2 regions of the Streptomyces sp. NPDC048603 genome follow, and region 2 is predicted to be linked to the other one. Evidence: riboswitches for the same ligand, from Rfam matches in the RefSeq annotation. Region 2 holds a riboswitch; the other holds the start of a gene.

Region 1 (7,328 bases), on a different contig from region 2:
GCCCACACGGCGGTGGCTGCGCGGCTGCCCCGCCCGCCACGGCCGGGGCAACGGCACGCCTGCCCACACGGCGGTGCGGTGCGGCTGCCCCGCCCGCCACGGCCAAGGGAACGGCACGCCTGCCCACACGGCGGTGCGGTGCGGCCGCCCCGCCCGCCACGGCCAAGGGAACGGCACACCTGCCCACACGGCCGTGGGAACGGCCGGCGGGCTAGGCCTCGCGGAGGGCGTCCAGCTGGGCGCGGAACCAGGCCGCGGGAGGGAGTGCCGTGGCGGCCGCGGCCAGCCGTTTCGTGCGCTCGGCGCGCTCGCCGGCCGGCATCGAGAGCGCCTCGTGCAGCGCCTCCGCCGTGTCCGAGACGTCGTACGGGTTCACCCCGAGCGCGTCCTCGCGCAGCTCCGCGTAGGCCCCGGCCCCCGTAGACAGCACCAGCGCGCAGCCCTGCTCGGAGACCACCGGGATCTCCTTGGCGACCAGGTTCATGCCGTCCCGCAGCGGATTGATCAGCGCGACGTCGGCCAGCCGGTACGCGGCCAGCGACCGCGCGAAGTCGTCCTGCACGGAGACCAGGACCGGCTGCCAGTCCGCGGTGCCGAACTCCGCGTTGATGTCCAGCGCCAGGCGGGACACCGCCGCCGTGTAGTCCCGGTAGACGGCCAGGTCCTGCCTGGAGGGGTAGGCCGAGGCCAGGTGGACCACGCGGCCGCGCCACTCGGGGTGCGAGGCGAGCAGCTCCCGGTAGGCGAGCAGGCCGCGGAGGATGTTCTTCGAGAGTTCGGTGCGGTCGACCCGGACGATGGTCTTCCGGTCGCCGACCTCCGCGCGCAGCGCGGCCAGCCTGTCGTCCACCTCCGGCCGGTGGGCCAGCTGCCGCAGCTCCTCCCCGTCCACCCCCAGCGGGTACACGGCCACCCGGGTGCTGCGCCGCCGGCCGCCGGACCGGTGGTGGTGGACGCCGCGCCAGGGGTCCCCGCTCGGCCAGGACCCCTCCGCCGTGCCGTTCGCGCTCTCGATGTGCGCGCCGCGGATGAAGGCCGCGGCCCATCCCCAGGTGTGGAAACCCAGCTCGTCGGCGCCGAGCAGGCCCCACAGCAGTTCCTCGCGGATGTCGTCCGGGAGCATGTCCAGCTGGTCGGCCGTCGCCCACGGGGTGTGGGTGAAGTGGGAGATCCGCAGGTCGGGGCGGAGCTCCCGGAGCATGCCGGGGGCCAGCGACAGGTGGTAGTCCTGGACCAGCACGGCTGCGCCCTCGGCGGCCTCCGCCGCCAGCGCCTCCGCGAACGCCCGGTTGTACGTCCGGTACGACTCCCAGCGGCGCCGGAACTCCGCGTCGAAGACCGGCTCGTGCGGGATGTCGTACAGCCCGTGGTGGGTGAACCAGAGCACCGAGTTCGAGATGCCGTTGTACGCGTCGTGGTAGACGTCCGGGTCGATGGCCAGCATGCGGACGCCCGGCTCGGACACGCCCCGGCGGACCGCCTCGCGGTCGCCCTCGCTCAGGGCCGCGCAGATCCACAGCGCGTCCGGCTGCCCGTCGAGCGCGGCCGACAGGCCGGAGACCAGACCGCCCCCGCCGCGCCGGGCGCCGAGGGTGCCGTCGGCGGAGAGGCCGTAGGAGAGCGGGCCGCGGTTCGCGGCGACGAGCAGCGGGGAAGCCATGCGGCGAACCTAGCCCGGCCCGCGCTCGCTCAAACGTCCGTTGCGCCGGGTTGTGGGTGATGTGGCCGTCGTCACGCGACGCGGCGGGACGGGTACTCCTCGATCTCGATCATCGGAGGCCGTTCCTCCGTGTCCACCGGGTAGGTGTGCGGCAGGAAGCCGTCCGGCCCCCGTTCGAACTGGGTCAGGGCCGGGCGGACCAGATGGCCGCGGGAGAGCCGCACCTGCGCGGTGCGGTAGATCGCGGCGGCCATCCGGCCCAGCGCCCGCCCGTCCTGATGGCGGTGCAGCCGGACACCGACGTCGACCTGCGCGAGGGCGTCCAGGCCGACGGTGTGCAGCGCGTCGACGAGCAGGCCGAGCTCCACGCCGTAGCCGACCGGGAAGGGGAGACGTTCCAGCAGGGACCGGCGGACCGCGTACTCGCCGCCCAGCGGCTGTACGAACCCGGCCAGCTGCGGCCAGTGCAGGTTGAGCAGCGGGCGGGCGACCAGCTCGGTGACCCGGCCGCCCTGTCCTGCCCTGACCGTGGCCGGCGCGTCGGGATCGGTGTCGCCGAGCGGGCGGTCGTACATCGCCTTGACGAACTGGATCTCCGGGTCGGTCAGCAGCGGGCCGAGGATCCCGGAGACGAAGACGGACGAGAAGTCGCGCAGATCGGCGTCGACGAAGCAGACGATGTCGCCGGTGGTGGCGAGCAGCGAGCGCCACAGCACCTCGCCCTTGCCGGGCAGCGCGGGTATCCGGGGCAGGATCTCGTCCCGGTGCACCACGCGGGCGCCGGCCTTGGCGGCCACCTCGGCGGTCCGGTCGGTGGAACCGGAGTCGATCACGACCAGTTCGTCGACCAGCGGGAAGGGCCGTCCCTCGATCAGGTCCCGCCGGATCACCTCGACGATCTCGCCGACCGTCGCCTCCTCATCGAGTGCGGGCAGCACCACGCTGACCCTCGTACCGGCTGTCCGCTTGGCGGAAAACAGCTGGTCGAGCGGCCTGTCGTCGGCGGACCAGGAGCGGTCTGCCAGCCAGCGCTCCACCTCTTGCAGCACTCCGTTACTCCCCAAACGTGATCCATCTCGCGGTTCGGACAGCTGTCTCACCCGCCCGCACCTTCGGTTACAGTCTTGAACAACGCGCAGGACCCCCGCATGCCGGGGTGCCGCGCAGACAAACGCCCGGGTGCGCCATAGAGCGCGCGGCCCGGAGCCATACCGCTCATCCAGAGGGGCAGAGGGAAACGGCCCGTTGAAGCCCCGGCAACCCTCCAGTCGGTTCTCGCGACTGCGTCACGCAGCGAGGTCCCCGGCTAGGGAAGGTGCCAAATCCGTCTCGTGGCGAAGTGCGTCACGAGGAAGATGAGGAGAAAGGGCCTCGCCATCATGGCTGCACAGACTGTTGCCACCTCTGTCGATCTCGGACCTGCCACCGCGCTTTCCTGTCGTGAGTGCGGCACCCGTTTCGACCTCGGCCCCATCTTCGCGTGCGTCGAGTGTTTCGGCCCGCTCGAGGTGGCCTACGAGCTGCCCGCCGGTGACCCCGAGGCCCTCCGCGCCGCGATCGAGGCCGGCCCGAACAACATCTGGCGTTACGCCCCGCTGCTGCCGGTCCCGGCCGACGTGGCGGAGAAGCCGAACCTGAACCCGGGCTGCACCAAGCTGGTCCAGGCCGACAACCTGGCCAAGGAGCTGGGTGTCACCGGCAAGCTCTACGTCAAGGACGACTCCGGCAACCCGACGCACTCCTTCAAGGACCGCGTCGTCGCGATCGCCGTCGAGGCCGCCCGTGCCTTCGGGTTCACCACCCTGTCCTGCTCCTCCACCGGCAACCTGGCCGGCGCCGTCGGCGCCGCGGCCGCCCGTTCCGGCTTCCGTTCCTGCGTGTTCATCCCGCACGACCTGGAGCAGGGCAAGGTCGTCATGGCCGCGGTGTACGGCGGCGACCTGGTCGGCATCGAAGGCAACTACGACGACGTCAACCGCTTCTGCTCCGAGCTCATCGGCGACCCGCTGGGCGAGGGCTGGGGCTTCGTCAACGTCAACCTCCGCCCGTACTACGGCGAGGGTTCCAAGACCCTGGCGTACGAGATCTGCGAGCAGCTCGGCTGGCAGCTGCCCGACCAGATCGTGATCCCGATCGCCTCAGGCTCGCAGCTCACGAAGATCGACAAGGGCCTGCAGGAGCTGATCAAGCTGGGCCTGGTCGAGGACAAGCCGTACAAGATCTTCGGCGCCCAGGCCGAGGGCTGCTCGCCCGTCTCCACCGCCTTCAAGGCCGGTCACGACGTGGTCCGCCCGCAGAAGCCGAAGACCATCGCCAAGTCCCTGGCGATCGGCAACCCGGCGGACGGCCCGTACGTGCTCGACATCGCCCGCCGTACCGGCGGCTTCGTGGAGGACGTCAACGACGAGCAGGTCGTCGAGGCCATCAAGCTGCTCGCGCAGACCGAGGGCATCTTCGCCGAGACCGCGGGCGGCGTGACCGTCGGCGTCACGAAGAAGCTCATCGAGAACGGGCAGATCGACCCCTCGCTGACCACCGTCATCCTCAACACCGGTGACGGCCTCAAGACCCTGGACGCGGTCGCCGGGGACACCGGCCAGACCGCCGTCATCCGCCCCAGCCTGGACGCGTTCCGCGCCGCCGGCCTGGCCTGACCACCCCCTACGCACTACCGGAAAGGCAGTGTCGCCATGAGCGTCAACGTCCGCATCCCCACCATCCTGCGCACCTACACCGGAGGCCAGGCCGAGGTGCCCGCCGAGGGCACGACCCTCGCCGAGGTCATCGAGTCCCTGGAGCAGAACCACCCGGGCATCGCCGCGCGTGTCCTGGACGACCAGGGCAAGCTGCGCCGCTTCGTGAACGTCTACGTCAACGACGACGACGTGCGCTTCGAGGGCGGGCTGCAGGCGGTGACGCCGGACGGCGCCGGCGTTTCCATCATCCCGGCCGTCGCGGGCGGTTGCTGAACTTCCGGCGCCCGGGCACCGGCTTTCCGGTGGCCCTTCGGTAGCCGGCACGCACAACCCCTGAATTGCCCCTTCCGCAAAAGCGGAGGGGGCAATTCTGCTTGGTTGGGCGCGGTAGAGTTGGGGAAGCCCCCTCCGCTGTTCTTGCCCGCCGCATATGAACGGGCGTCCCCATGGTCGACATCGGGCCAATGTGCGTGTGCGATATGGGGCTTTGGCGCGTTCTGTCCGGTCCAAGTTGCCCGGGAGAATGGCAAATTTTCCGGCCATTTCAGCATTTCCGCATGTCCAGATTTCTCGTCGGAATGACCTGTTGCAGACAGCTCCGGTGCAGATACATTCAGCCGCGGTCGACGCGTTCCAACGCAAGTTCTGACCCGGGACCGCGAAGTGCGTTCCTGCGCAAGGGCCAGTAATAGGGGAGTTAGACATGGCTCAGGGCACCGTCAAGTGGTTCAACGCGGAGAAGGGCTACGGCTTCATCGCGGTCGACGGTGGTGCGGATGTGTTCGTCCACTACAGCGCCATCCAGATGGACGGGTACCGCACCCTTGAAGAGGGTCAGCGGGTCGAATTCGAGATCTCGCAGGGCCAGAAGGGCCCGCAGGCTGACATGGTCAAGCTCGCGCAGGTCTGATCCAACGGCGTTCGACCACCGAAGGCGTACCCCGAGGGGCCCGCATCCCGGACAGGGATGCGGGCCCTCGCGCGTCCCCCCGGCGTCCCTCCGGCGTCCTCCGGCATCCGCCGGCGCTCCCACCTGCGCCCTTTCGCCGCCCCGCCGTCGCGTGCCCGCCATGTTGTCCAGAGGTGGCCTGACTCGCTTGCACTCGTGGGGGTCGAGTGCTAATCATTGGCGTTAGCACTCTCCGGGTGAGAGTGATAAAGACGAGGATCGGGTCGGTGAGGCCCGCAGGTCCGGCGGGAAGGAACCGCCGGGCAGGCAGGCCGTCCGTCGCGGGCGCCACACGGTCCGAAGGCAATCCACCCCAGTCCGGGAGGACCACTTCACATGGCCAAGATCATCGCGTTCGACGAGGAGGCCCGGCGCGGTCTCGAGCGCGGCATGAACCAGCTCGCCGACGCCGTCAAGGTCACGCTTGGCCCGAAGGGCCGCAACGTCGTCCTCGAGAAGAAGTGGGGCGCTCCCACGATCACCAACGATGGTGTTTCCATCGCCAAGGAGATCGAGCTGGAGGACCCGTACGAGAAGATCGGCGCCGAGCTGGTCAAGGAAGTCGCCAAGAAGACGGACGACGTCGCCGGTGACGGTACGACCACCGCGACCGTTCTGGCCCAGGCCCTGGTCCGCGAGGGCCTGCGCAACGTGGCCGCCGGCGCCAACCCGATGGCCCTGAAGCGCGGCATCGAGAAGGCCGTCGAGGCCGTCTCCGGCGCGCTGCTGGAGCAGGCGAAGGATGTCGAGACCAAGGAGCAGATCGCTTCCACGGCCTCCATCTCCGCCGCCGACACCCAGATCGGCGAGCTCATCGCCGAGGCGATGGACAAGGTCGGCAAGGAAGGCGTCATCACCGTCGAGGAGAGCAACACCTTCGGTCTGGAGCTTGAGCTCACCGAGGGCATGCGCTTCGACAAGGGCTACATCTCGGCGTACTTCGCGACCGACATGGAGCGCATGGAGGCGGCGCTCGAGGACCCCTACATCCTCATCGTCAACTCCAAGGTCAGCAACGTGAAGGACCTCCTTCCGCTGCTGGAGAAGGTCATGCAGTCCGGCAAGCCGCTGCTGATCATCGCCGAGGACGTCGAGGGCGAGGCCCTGTCGACCCTGGTCGTCAACAAGATCCGTGGCACCTTCCGCTCCGTCGCGGTCAAGGCCCCGGGCTTCGGTGACCGCCGCAAGGCCATGCTCGGTGACATCGCCATCCTCACGGGCGGCACGGTCATCTCCGAGGAGGTCGGCCTCAAGCTCGAGAACGCGGGCCTGGACCTGCTGGGCCGCGCCCGCAAGGTCGTCATCACCAAGGACGAGACCACGATCGTCGACGGTGCCGGTGACAGCGACCAGGTTGCCGGTCGCGTCAACCAGATCCGTGCCGAGATCGAGAACTCCGACTCGGACTACGACCGCGAGAAGCTGCAGGAGCGCCTGGCGAAGCTCGCCGGTGGCGTCGCCGTCATCAAGGCCGGTGCCGCGACCGAGGTCGAGCTCAAGGAGCGCAAGCACCGCATCGAGGACGCCGTTCGCAACGCGAAGGCGGCCGTCGAGGAGGGCATCGTCGCCGGTGGTGGCGTGGCCCTGCTGCAGGCCTCCTCGGTCTTCGAGAAGCTGGAGCTCGACGGTGACGAGGCCACCGGTGCCGCCGCCGTCAAGCTGGCCCTGCAGGCCCCGCTGAAGCAGATCGCCGAGAACGCCGGCCTCGAGGGCGGCGTCGTGGTGGAGAAGGTCCGCAACCTCACCCCGGGCCACGGCCTGAACGCCGCCACCGGTGAGTACGTCGACCTGATCGCCGAGGGCATCATCGACCCGGCCAAGGTGACCCGTTCCGCGCTGCAGAACGCGGCCTCCATCGCGGCCCTGTTCCTGACCACCGAGGCCGTCATCGCCGACAAGCCGGAGAAGGCCGCGGCCGCTCCGGGCGGCATGCCGGGCGGTGACATGGACTTCTGATCGACGCCTCCGGGCCCGATCAGCCGTTCCTGACCGAGGGCGGTATCCCCACCGGGGATACCGCCCT
Region 2 (7,328 bases):
GACGGTGGGACGCCACGGAGACGAGCTCCTTCTTCCTCTGGCCGCCGGCGGCGTACGCACGCGCCCGGCAGCACCTCCGCCGCCACCCGGTCGAGTGATCTACCGCACGAAGGTTTGGGCCAGACCCTAGTGACCCCGCCGTGATCACTTCAAATCCTGGAGGGAAAAAATCCGCCCGCTGACCGGCTTCTTTACCTTCACCGCACTCTGAGTGCCGGTGAGTTGACCCTGCGTTCCGCGATCACCGGGTCAATTCGGGCATTGGTTACAGGAGTTACAGGTGTTACGAGACGCGCGAAAGCCGCTTCAGCAACAACAGGGACGCGACCGGCCGGGCACCCGCCTTGGCCACCCCGTCCGCCACTTCCCGGTCCGTGGAGACCACCACGACCGGACGGCCCGACGGCTCGGCCCGCACCAGCTGCCGGATGAGCTCGTCCGCCGTCACGCCCGGCTTGGAGAACAGCACCCGCACCCCGCGCGGCGGCGCCAGCAGCACCGGGGCGGCCAGCTCCGCACCGTCGAACACGCAGGTCATCTCGGCCCCGGTCTGGGCCGCCAGCATGGACAGCCCGCCCAGCAGCCGCAGCCGCTGCTGCTCCAGCGGCATCGTCGGATAGCCGGTCTTGGTGACGTTGTACCCGTCGACCACCAGATGCGCCTGAGGCAGTGCCAGCAGCTGGTCCAGCAGTGCCGGGTCGGTCTCCGACAGGGCGCGCGCCGCGATGTCCTTCGGGGTCATCCGCCCCGGCTCCACCGCGTCGACGGAGTCGGCCGGGCGGGCCGAGACCGGCGGCAGCGCCAGCTCGCGGCGCAGCCCCTGGGCCGCGTCCAGCACGGTGTCCAGCAGCAGCCGCAACCGCATGTCCTCGACGCTGCGGCCCTCGCGGGTGGCCCGGCGGGACGCTTCCAGGGCCGACTCGGCCTCGCCGAGCCGCGCCTTGAGCCGCCGGTTCTCCGTCTCCGCGGCCGCCACCTGGGCGGCCGCCTCGCCCTTGACGCCCTCGATCTCGGCCGCCGTCTTGCGCAGCGCGGCCTCCCCGCGCTTGACGTCGTTGAGCGCGCTGCGGAGCTTGCGCTGAAGCGATTCGGCTTCCCTGCGGGCCGCCTCCAGCTCGGCGCGCAGCTGCTCGCCGCCGTTGCGCTGTGCGTCGCGGGCCACGGCCAGCTCCTCGCGGAGCCGCTCCAGCTCGCGCCGACTCTCCTCGCCGATCCGTTCGGCGTCGGCGCGCTGCGCCTCCTCGCCGGCCGCGGCGACCAGCTTGACCCAGCCGACGGGGCGCAGCACGTACGCGGCGGCCGCTACGTCGAGGGGGTCGGCGGCGGCCGGCGGCGCGCCGGACTCCAGGGCGGCGGCAAGCTCGGGCTGCGCCTCGCGCACCTTCTCCGCGACCCGGCCGCGGAAGACGGCGTCCGTCTCCACGGCGGCCGCCATCGCGTTGCCCGCGAACTTGGCGCGGCGGGAGGGGGTGAAGCGGGCGTACTGCCGCAGCTGCGCCGGCAGATCGGCGAGGGTCAGCCCGCCGAAGGCGTCCGAGACGAGCGCGACGACCTTGCGCCGCACGCCTTCCGGCAGCGGGCGGTCGAGGACCTCCGCGGCGTCACCGGCCCCGTCGGCCGGTTCAGCACCGCTTGCCGGTTCCACAATCCGTCACCCCTACCGTTGTTTCTTCCCTCGGCCCGCCGCTCCCCTCAGGAGTCCGCGCCCGGCCTGTCCACGAGTTCGATCTGGTCCACCGCGTTGCACCAGCGGCAGCGGACCGACTCGATGGTCTCATTGACCACCTCGCGTTCCTCGACCTTGGGCTCCCCGGCGAGGTCCAGGTGGACGTACTCCACGACCTTGGACGAGCGGGTGACGTCGAACCGGGTGAGGTTGCCGCAGAGCGTGCAGCGCCACCGGGTGGTCTCGGTCGGCAAGGGGACCGTCATGGTGCCGTTCTCTCCTTCGTCGCTCATTCAAGTAAACCGCCTCACCGGCGGCAGCACGTAACCCTACGGCCCACCCGGCATCGGCGGGGCATGCGATCGGTATCCGTCCGGTTACGCCATGCTCTTCGCATGATCGTAAGGTGGCGGACCGTGCGGGAGGCCGCCCGGGGTCCGGTGGTCACGCACGCCCTGATCGCGGGCTGCTGCGCGGTGTTCCTCATCGGCCCGGCCTCGGGCCTGAATCCCGGTTACGGGACGGGCGCGGCGCTGGTGGAGTCCGGGACGGAGTACTTCCGGCGCTGGGGGGTGGTGCCGGCCGAACTGTTCGACGGCGGCATACGCGAGCTGCTCACCCCGCTGACCGCGCTGTTCGTCCACGGCAGCTGGCTGCACCTGCTGGGCAACATGCTGTTCCTCTTCGTCTTCGGGGCGATGACGGAGGAGCGGATGGGCCGGGCGGAGTTCCTTCTCTTCTCCCTCTGTACGGGCTATCTGTCACTTGTGGCGTACGCGGCGGCGCACGCCTCCCAGGAGCAGACCCTCGTCGGCGCGTCGGGGGCGATCTCGGCGGTCCTGGGGGCCTTCCTGTGCCTGTTCCCGCGTGCCCGGGTGACCAGCCTCTTCCCCTTCCTGCTCTTCCTGCCGCTGCGCTTCCCGGCGTGGATGGTGCTGCTGTTCTGGTTCGCCCTGCAGTGGCTGGCGGCGCACCGGGCGGGCAGCGGGCCCGGGGTGGCGTACCTGGCCCATCTGGTGGGCTTCTCGCTGGGGTTCGCCTACGCCTGGGTGCGTTACCGGCGTACGACTAGAGTGAGGCGACCAGCGACGGACACCGAGGGAGACACCACAAGTGATCACCGCGATCGTGCTCATCAAGACCAGCGTTGACCGTATTCCGGAGATCGCGGAATCGATCGCGGCCCTGGAGAACGTCAGCGAGGTCTACTCGGTGACCGGTACCTACGACCTGATCGCGATCGTCCGTGTGGCCCGCCACGAGAACCTGGCGGACATCATCCCGGGCAAGATCAGCAAGATCCAGGGCGTGGAGGCCACGGACACGCACGTCGCGTTCCGCACGTACTCGCAGCACGACCTGGAGGCGGCCTTCGCGATCGGCCTCGACGCGTAACACCGGCTGACGCGTGACACCGGCTGCGGACAGCCGACAGGCCCGGCGGGGGCTCCTCCCGCCGGGCCTGCGGTTTCCCGGGTAGTCAGGGCCGGGAGTTCGTGGGGGTGCTCAGACCGCGGGAACGCAGCGGCCGTCCTCGGTGCGGTACTGCCACTTCGCGCCGTCGGCGACCAGCTCGCGCACCGCGCGGACGAACCGGTCGACGTGCTCGTCGGGAGTCCCGGCGCCGAAGCTGACCCGGATGGCGTTGAGGGACCTCTCGCCGGGGGCCGCCTCGGGGGCGCCGCACTCGCCCGGCTCCTGGGACTCGCCGCCCAGCAGGGTGCGGACGAGCGGGTGCGCGCAGAACAGGCCGTCGCGGACGCCGATGCCGTACTCGGCGGAGAGCGCCGCGGCGAAGTGGGAGCTGTTCCAGCCGTCCACCACGAAGGAGATCACTCCGACGCGGGGAGCGTCGTCCCCGAACAGCGACAGGATCCGCACCTCGGGTACGTCGGCCAGACCGGCCCGGACCGTGTCGATCAGCTGCTGCTCGCGGGCGACCAGGGTGTCGAAGCCGGCTTCGGTCAGGGTCCGGCATGCCGAGGCGATCGCGTAGACGCCGATCACGTTCGGGGAGCCGGCCTCGTGGCGGGCGGCGGTGGTGTGCCATTCGACGTCGACACCGCCGTCTTCGCGCCGGGCCACCTTGCGGGAGGCGCCGCCGCCGGCGAGGTACGGGTCGGCCTGCTGCAGCCAGTCCGCGCGGCCGGCCAGCACGCCCGAGCCGAAGGGCGCGTAGAGCTTGTGGCCGGAGAACGCGACCCAGTCCACGTCGAGGTCCTGCACGGAGACGGCGTGGTGCGGGGCCAGCTGGGCGGCGTCCAGGACGATCCGCGCGCCGTGGGCGTGGGCGGCCGCGGCGAGTTCCTTCACCGGCCAGATCTCTCCGGTGACGTTGGAGGCGCCGGTGACGCAGACGAGCGCCGGGCCTTCCCCCGGCTCCCGGTCGGCGAGCGCCCGCTCCAGGGTCGCGACCGCCTCGGCCGGGGTGCGCGGCGCGTCGAGGTAGGTGACCTGCGCGTCCCCCCAGGGCAGCAGCGAGGCGTGGTGTTCGGTCTCGAAGACGAAGACCCGGCAGTCGGCGGGCAGGGCGCGGGCGAGCAGGTTCAGCGAGTCGGTGGTGGACCGGGTGAAGATCACCTGATCGGATGACCGGCAGTCGAGGAACCCGGCGACCGTGGCACGGCTCTGCTCGAACAGGTCGGTGGACAGCTGGGAGAGGTAGCCGGCCCCGCGGTGCACGCTGCCGTAGTACGGGGCGTACGCCGCGACGTCGTCCCAGACCCGCTGCAGGGCCGGGGCGCTGGCCGCGTAGTCGAGGGCGGCGTAGGCGACTTCGCCGCCGGTGACGAGCGGGACGGTGACGTCCCGGCCGAGGACGGGCAGCGGCTCGGCGGCGGTGACGGAGGTGGCGGCGGTGGCCTCGGTGCAGCAGGCGGTGGCGGCGGTGTCGGTGTACGCGGACATGGCGGTGTCTCCCGGGATGGCAGGGTTGAATGGCTTCGCTGGCCGTACGCGGGTGCGGCGCGGCGGCCGACCGGGGGTACGGAAATGCCTCGGAGACGGCAGGGGACGCGGCCGCGGGTGTGCGGGGACCCTGATCCGAGGGGGGAAGAAAGGGCGCTGGGCGCCTATCGCATTCGCTTGCTCACGGAAAAACGCTCCTCGAGAGACCAGGACCCCTGGTGTCGAGGGATCCGCGCTTGCCGTGGACCTTTCTGTCCACGGCCTGGTCATCACCCGGGGCACCCCGCCACGGAAGGAGGGTTGCCGGACAGCAAGCCGGGGCCAAAACGCTGTCACTCGTGACCTGGTCCAGAATCCTGCCACATGATCCAGAAAGCGCAAGCCCCCGTTCCACCATGTGGACCGGGGGCTCGTGCGGGCGGGGCCGGAGCCCCCTGACGCTAGAGGTTGCTGGCGCGAACCCAGCGTTCCAGCGCGGCGCGGGCCGCGCCCGAGTCGATGGACTCGGCGGCGCGGGCGATGCCGGCCCGCAGCTGCTCCTCCAGGGAACCGGTGCCGGGGTCGAGGGCGACCAGGGCCGCCGCAGAGTTCAGGAGGACCGCCTCCCGGACCGGGCCGGTCTCCCCGGTCAGCAGCCGCCGTGCCACGTCCGCGTTGTAGGAGGCGTCGGCTCCGCGGAGTGCGGAGACGTCGACCAGCGGGATGCCGACGTCCCGCGGGTCGAAGGGCTGCTCGTCGACCCGGCCGTCGCGCACCCACCAGACCCGCGAGGTGGCCGTGGTGGTGAGCTCGTCCATGCCGTCGTCGCCGCGGAAGACCAGCGCGGAGGAGCCCCGGTCGGCGAGCACACCGGCCACGATGGGGGCCATCCGGGCGTCGGCGACGCCGGTCGCCTGCGCGCGCACCCGGGCCGGATTGGTCAGCGGGCCGAGGAAGTTGAAGGTGGTGCGGATGCCCAGCTCGCGGCGGGCCGCGGCGACGTGCCGCAGTGCGGGGTGGAACTTGACCGCGAAGCAGAAGGTCACCCCGGCCTCCTCGGCGACCGCCGCCACCCGCGCGGGGGTGAGGTCCAGGTTGACGCCGAGCTTCTCCAGCACGTCGGAGGCGCCGCTCGCGGAGGACGCGGCCCGGTTGCCGTGCTTGACCACCTTGGCGCCGGTGCCGGCCACCACGATGGAGGACATCGTGGAGATGTTGACCGTTTTCGCACCATCTCCGCCGGTCCCGACGATGTCCACGGTGCGACCCGGAATATCAATCAGGTTGGCGTGCTCGTACATGGCTCGGACGAGGCCGTTGATCTCCGCGACCGTCTCGCCCTTGGCCCGCAGGGCGACCGCGAAGCCCGCGATCTGGGCGTCGGTGGCCTGTCCCCGCATGATCTGGTCCATGGCCCACTCGGTGTCGTCGGCAGTGAGATCCTTGCCGGTCAGAAGGGCATCGAGGACGGCCGGCCAGGACCTGGCCGCCACGTCGTCGCGGCCTGTCTGGGTCACCACGTTCATGGTCCGCTCCTGGGTCATCGGTCACTTGTGGAAATCAACGAGAACTCAAGCGTATCCAGCGGAGGGGAACGGCAGAGAGCCCCGTCCAGCGACTGGACGGGGCTCTCGCCGTGGCGATCTGTTTTCAGCCAGATACGGGGCCGGGGAGACCGGCCGGTGGATCCGCTGGGGATCCGCCCGGATCAGTGGTGGCCGTGGCCGCTCTGGATCTCCTTGTACTCCTCGACGGAGGGCTTCTCGATCTGCGTGCCCTCGCCGTACCAGCCGCGGCTCATCTTGGAGCGGAGCTTCTCGGTGCGCGTCACCTTGCGCTCCACACCGTTCTCGTCGACCGTCGGGCCGATCTCGAGCGGCTCGTACTGGTGGTGCGTGGTGAGCTTGTGCAGCTCGCCCTGCGAGAGCGGCTCGTGCACCTCGACGAACTCACCGTGCGGCAGGCGCTTGATGATGCCGGTCTCGCGGCCGTGCAGCACCTTGTCCTTGTCCCGGCGCTGCAGGCCGAGGCAGATCCGCTTGGTGATCACGAAGGCGACGACCGGGCCCACGAAGAAGCCGATCCGGGCGAACCAGGTGATCGAGTTGATCGACAGGTGGAAGTACTGCGCGAACATGTCGTTTCCACCGGCGATCAGCAGGATCACGTACCAGACGATCCAGGCGACACCGAAACCGGTACGGGTCGGGGCGTTGCGCGGGCGGTCCAGGATGTGGTGCTCGCGCTTGTCCCCGGTGACCCAGGACTCGATGAACGGGTACACGGCGATGGCCGCCAGGACCAGCGGGAAGATCACCAGCGGGATGAACACGCCCAGGACCAGGGTGTGGCCCCACAGGTTGATCTCCCAGCCCGGCATGGCACGGATGAGGCCTTCGGAGAAGCCCATGTACCAGTCCGGCTGCGCGCCCGTGGACACGTGGTCCGGGACGTACGGGCCGAGGGCCCAGATCGGGTTGATCGAGGCGATGCCGGCGATGGCCGCGATGATGCCGAAGACCAGGAAGAAGAAGCCACCCGCCTTCGCCATGTAGACCGGGAGCAGCGGCATGCCGACGACGTTCTCGTTGGTCCGGCCGGGGCCCGCGAACTGGGTGTGCTTGTGGTAGAAGACCAGGATCAGGTGGGCCACCAGCAGACCCATCATGATGCCGGGCAGCAGCAGGATGTGGATCGAGTAGAACCGGGCCACGAAGTCGTGGCCGGGGAACTCGCCGCCGAAGAGGAAGAACGAGAGGTACGTGCCGACGATCGG

What was found. Region 2 has a riboswitch for S-adenosylmethionine ahead of ACGFQ9_RS25525 (aminotransferase class V-fold PLP-dependent enzyme). Riboswitches for the same ligand answer to the same signal wherever they lie in the genome.
Region 1: another riboswitch for S-adenosylmethionine. It lies ahead of thrC (threonine synthase); the one in region 2 lies ahead of ACGFQ9_RS25525 (aminotransferase class V-fold PLP-dependent enzyme).

Annotation. Positions count from the first base shown of each region.
Region 1 covers NZ_JBICVY010000004.1:500,193-507,520, reverse strand. The annotation lists gene ACGFQ9_RS12180 (trehalose-6-phosphate synthase) at 212-1,660, opposite strand; gene ACGFQ9_RS12175 (glucosyl-3-phosphoglycerate synthase) at 1,732-2,709, opposite strand; SAM riboswitch class I at 2,873-3,022, shown strand; gene thrC (threonine synthase) at 3,040-4,314, shown strand; gene ACGFQ9_RS12165 (MoaD/ThiS family protein) at 4,351-4,629, shown strand; gene ACGFQ9_RS12160 (cold-shock protein) at 5,060-5,266, shown strand; gene groL (chaperonin GroEL) at 5,642-7,261, shown strand.
Region 2 covers NZ_JBICVY010000010.1:198,647-205,974, reverse strand. The annotation lists gene ACGFQ9_RS25550 (NlpC/P60 family protein) at 1-16, opposite strand, end outside; gene ACGFQ9_RS25545 (NYN domain-containing protein) at 284-1,648, opposite strand; gene ACGFQ9_RS25540 (hypothetical protein) at 1,693-1,932, opposite strand; gene ACGFQ9_RS25535 (rhomboid family intramembrane serine protease) at 2,062-2,817, shown strand; gene ACGFQ9_RS25530 (Lrp/AsnC ligand binding domain-containing protein) at 2,780-3,061, shown strand; gene ACGFQ9_RS25525 (aminotransferase class V-fold PLP-dependent enzyme) at 3,173-4,573, opposite strand; SAM riboswitch class IV at 4,801-4,917, opposite strand; gene trpD (anthranilate phosphoribosyltransferase) at 5,014-6,078, opposite strand; gene ACGFQ9_RS25515 (cytochrome bc complex cytochrome b subunit) at 6,261-7,328, opposite strand, start outside.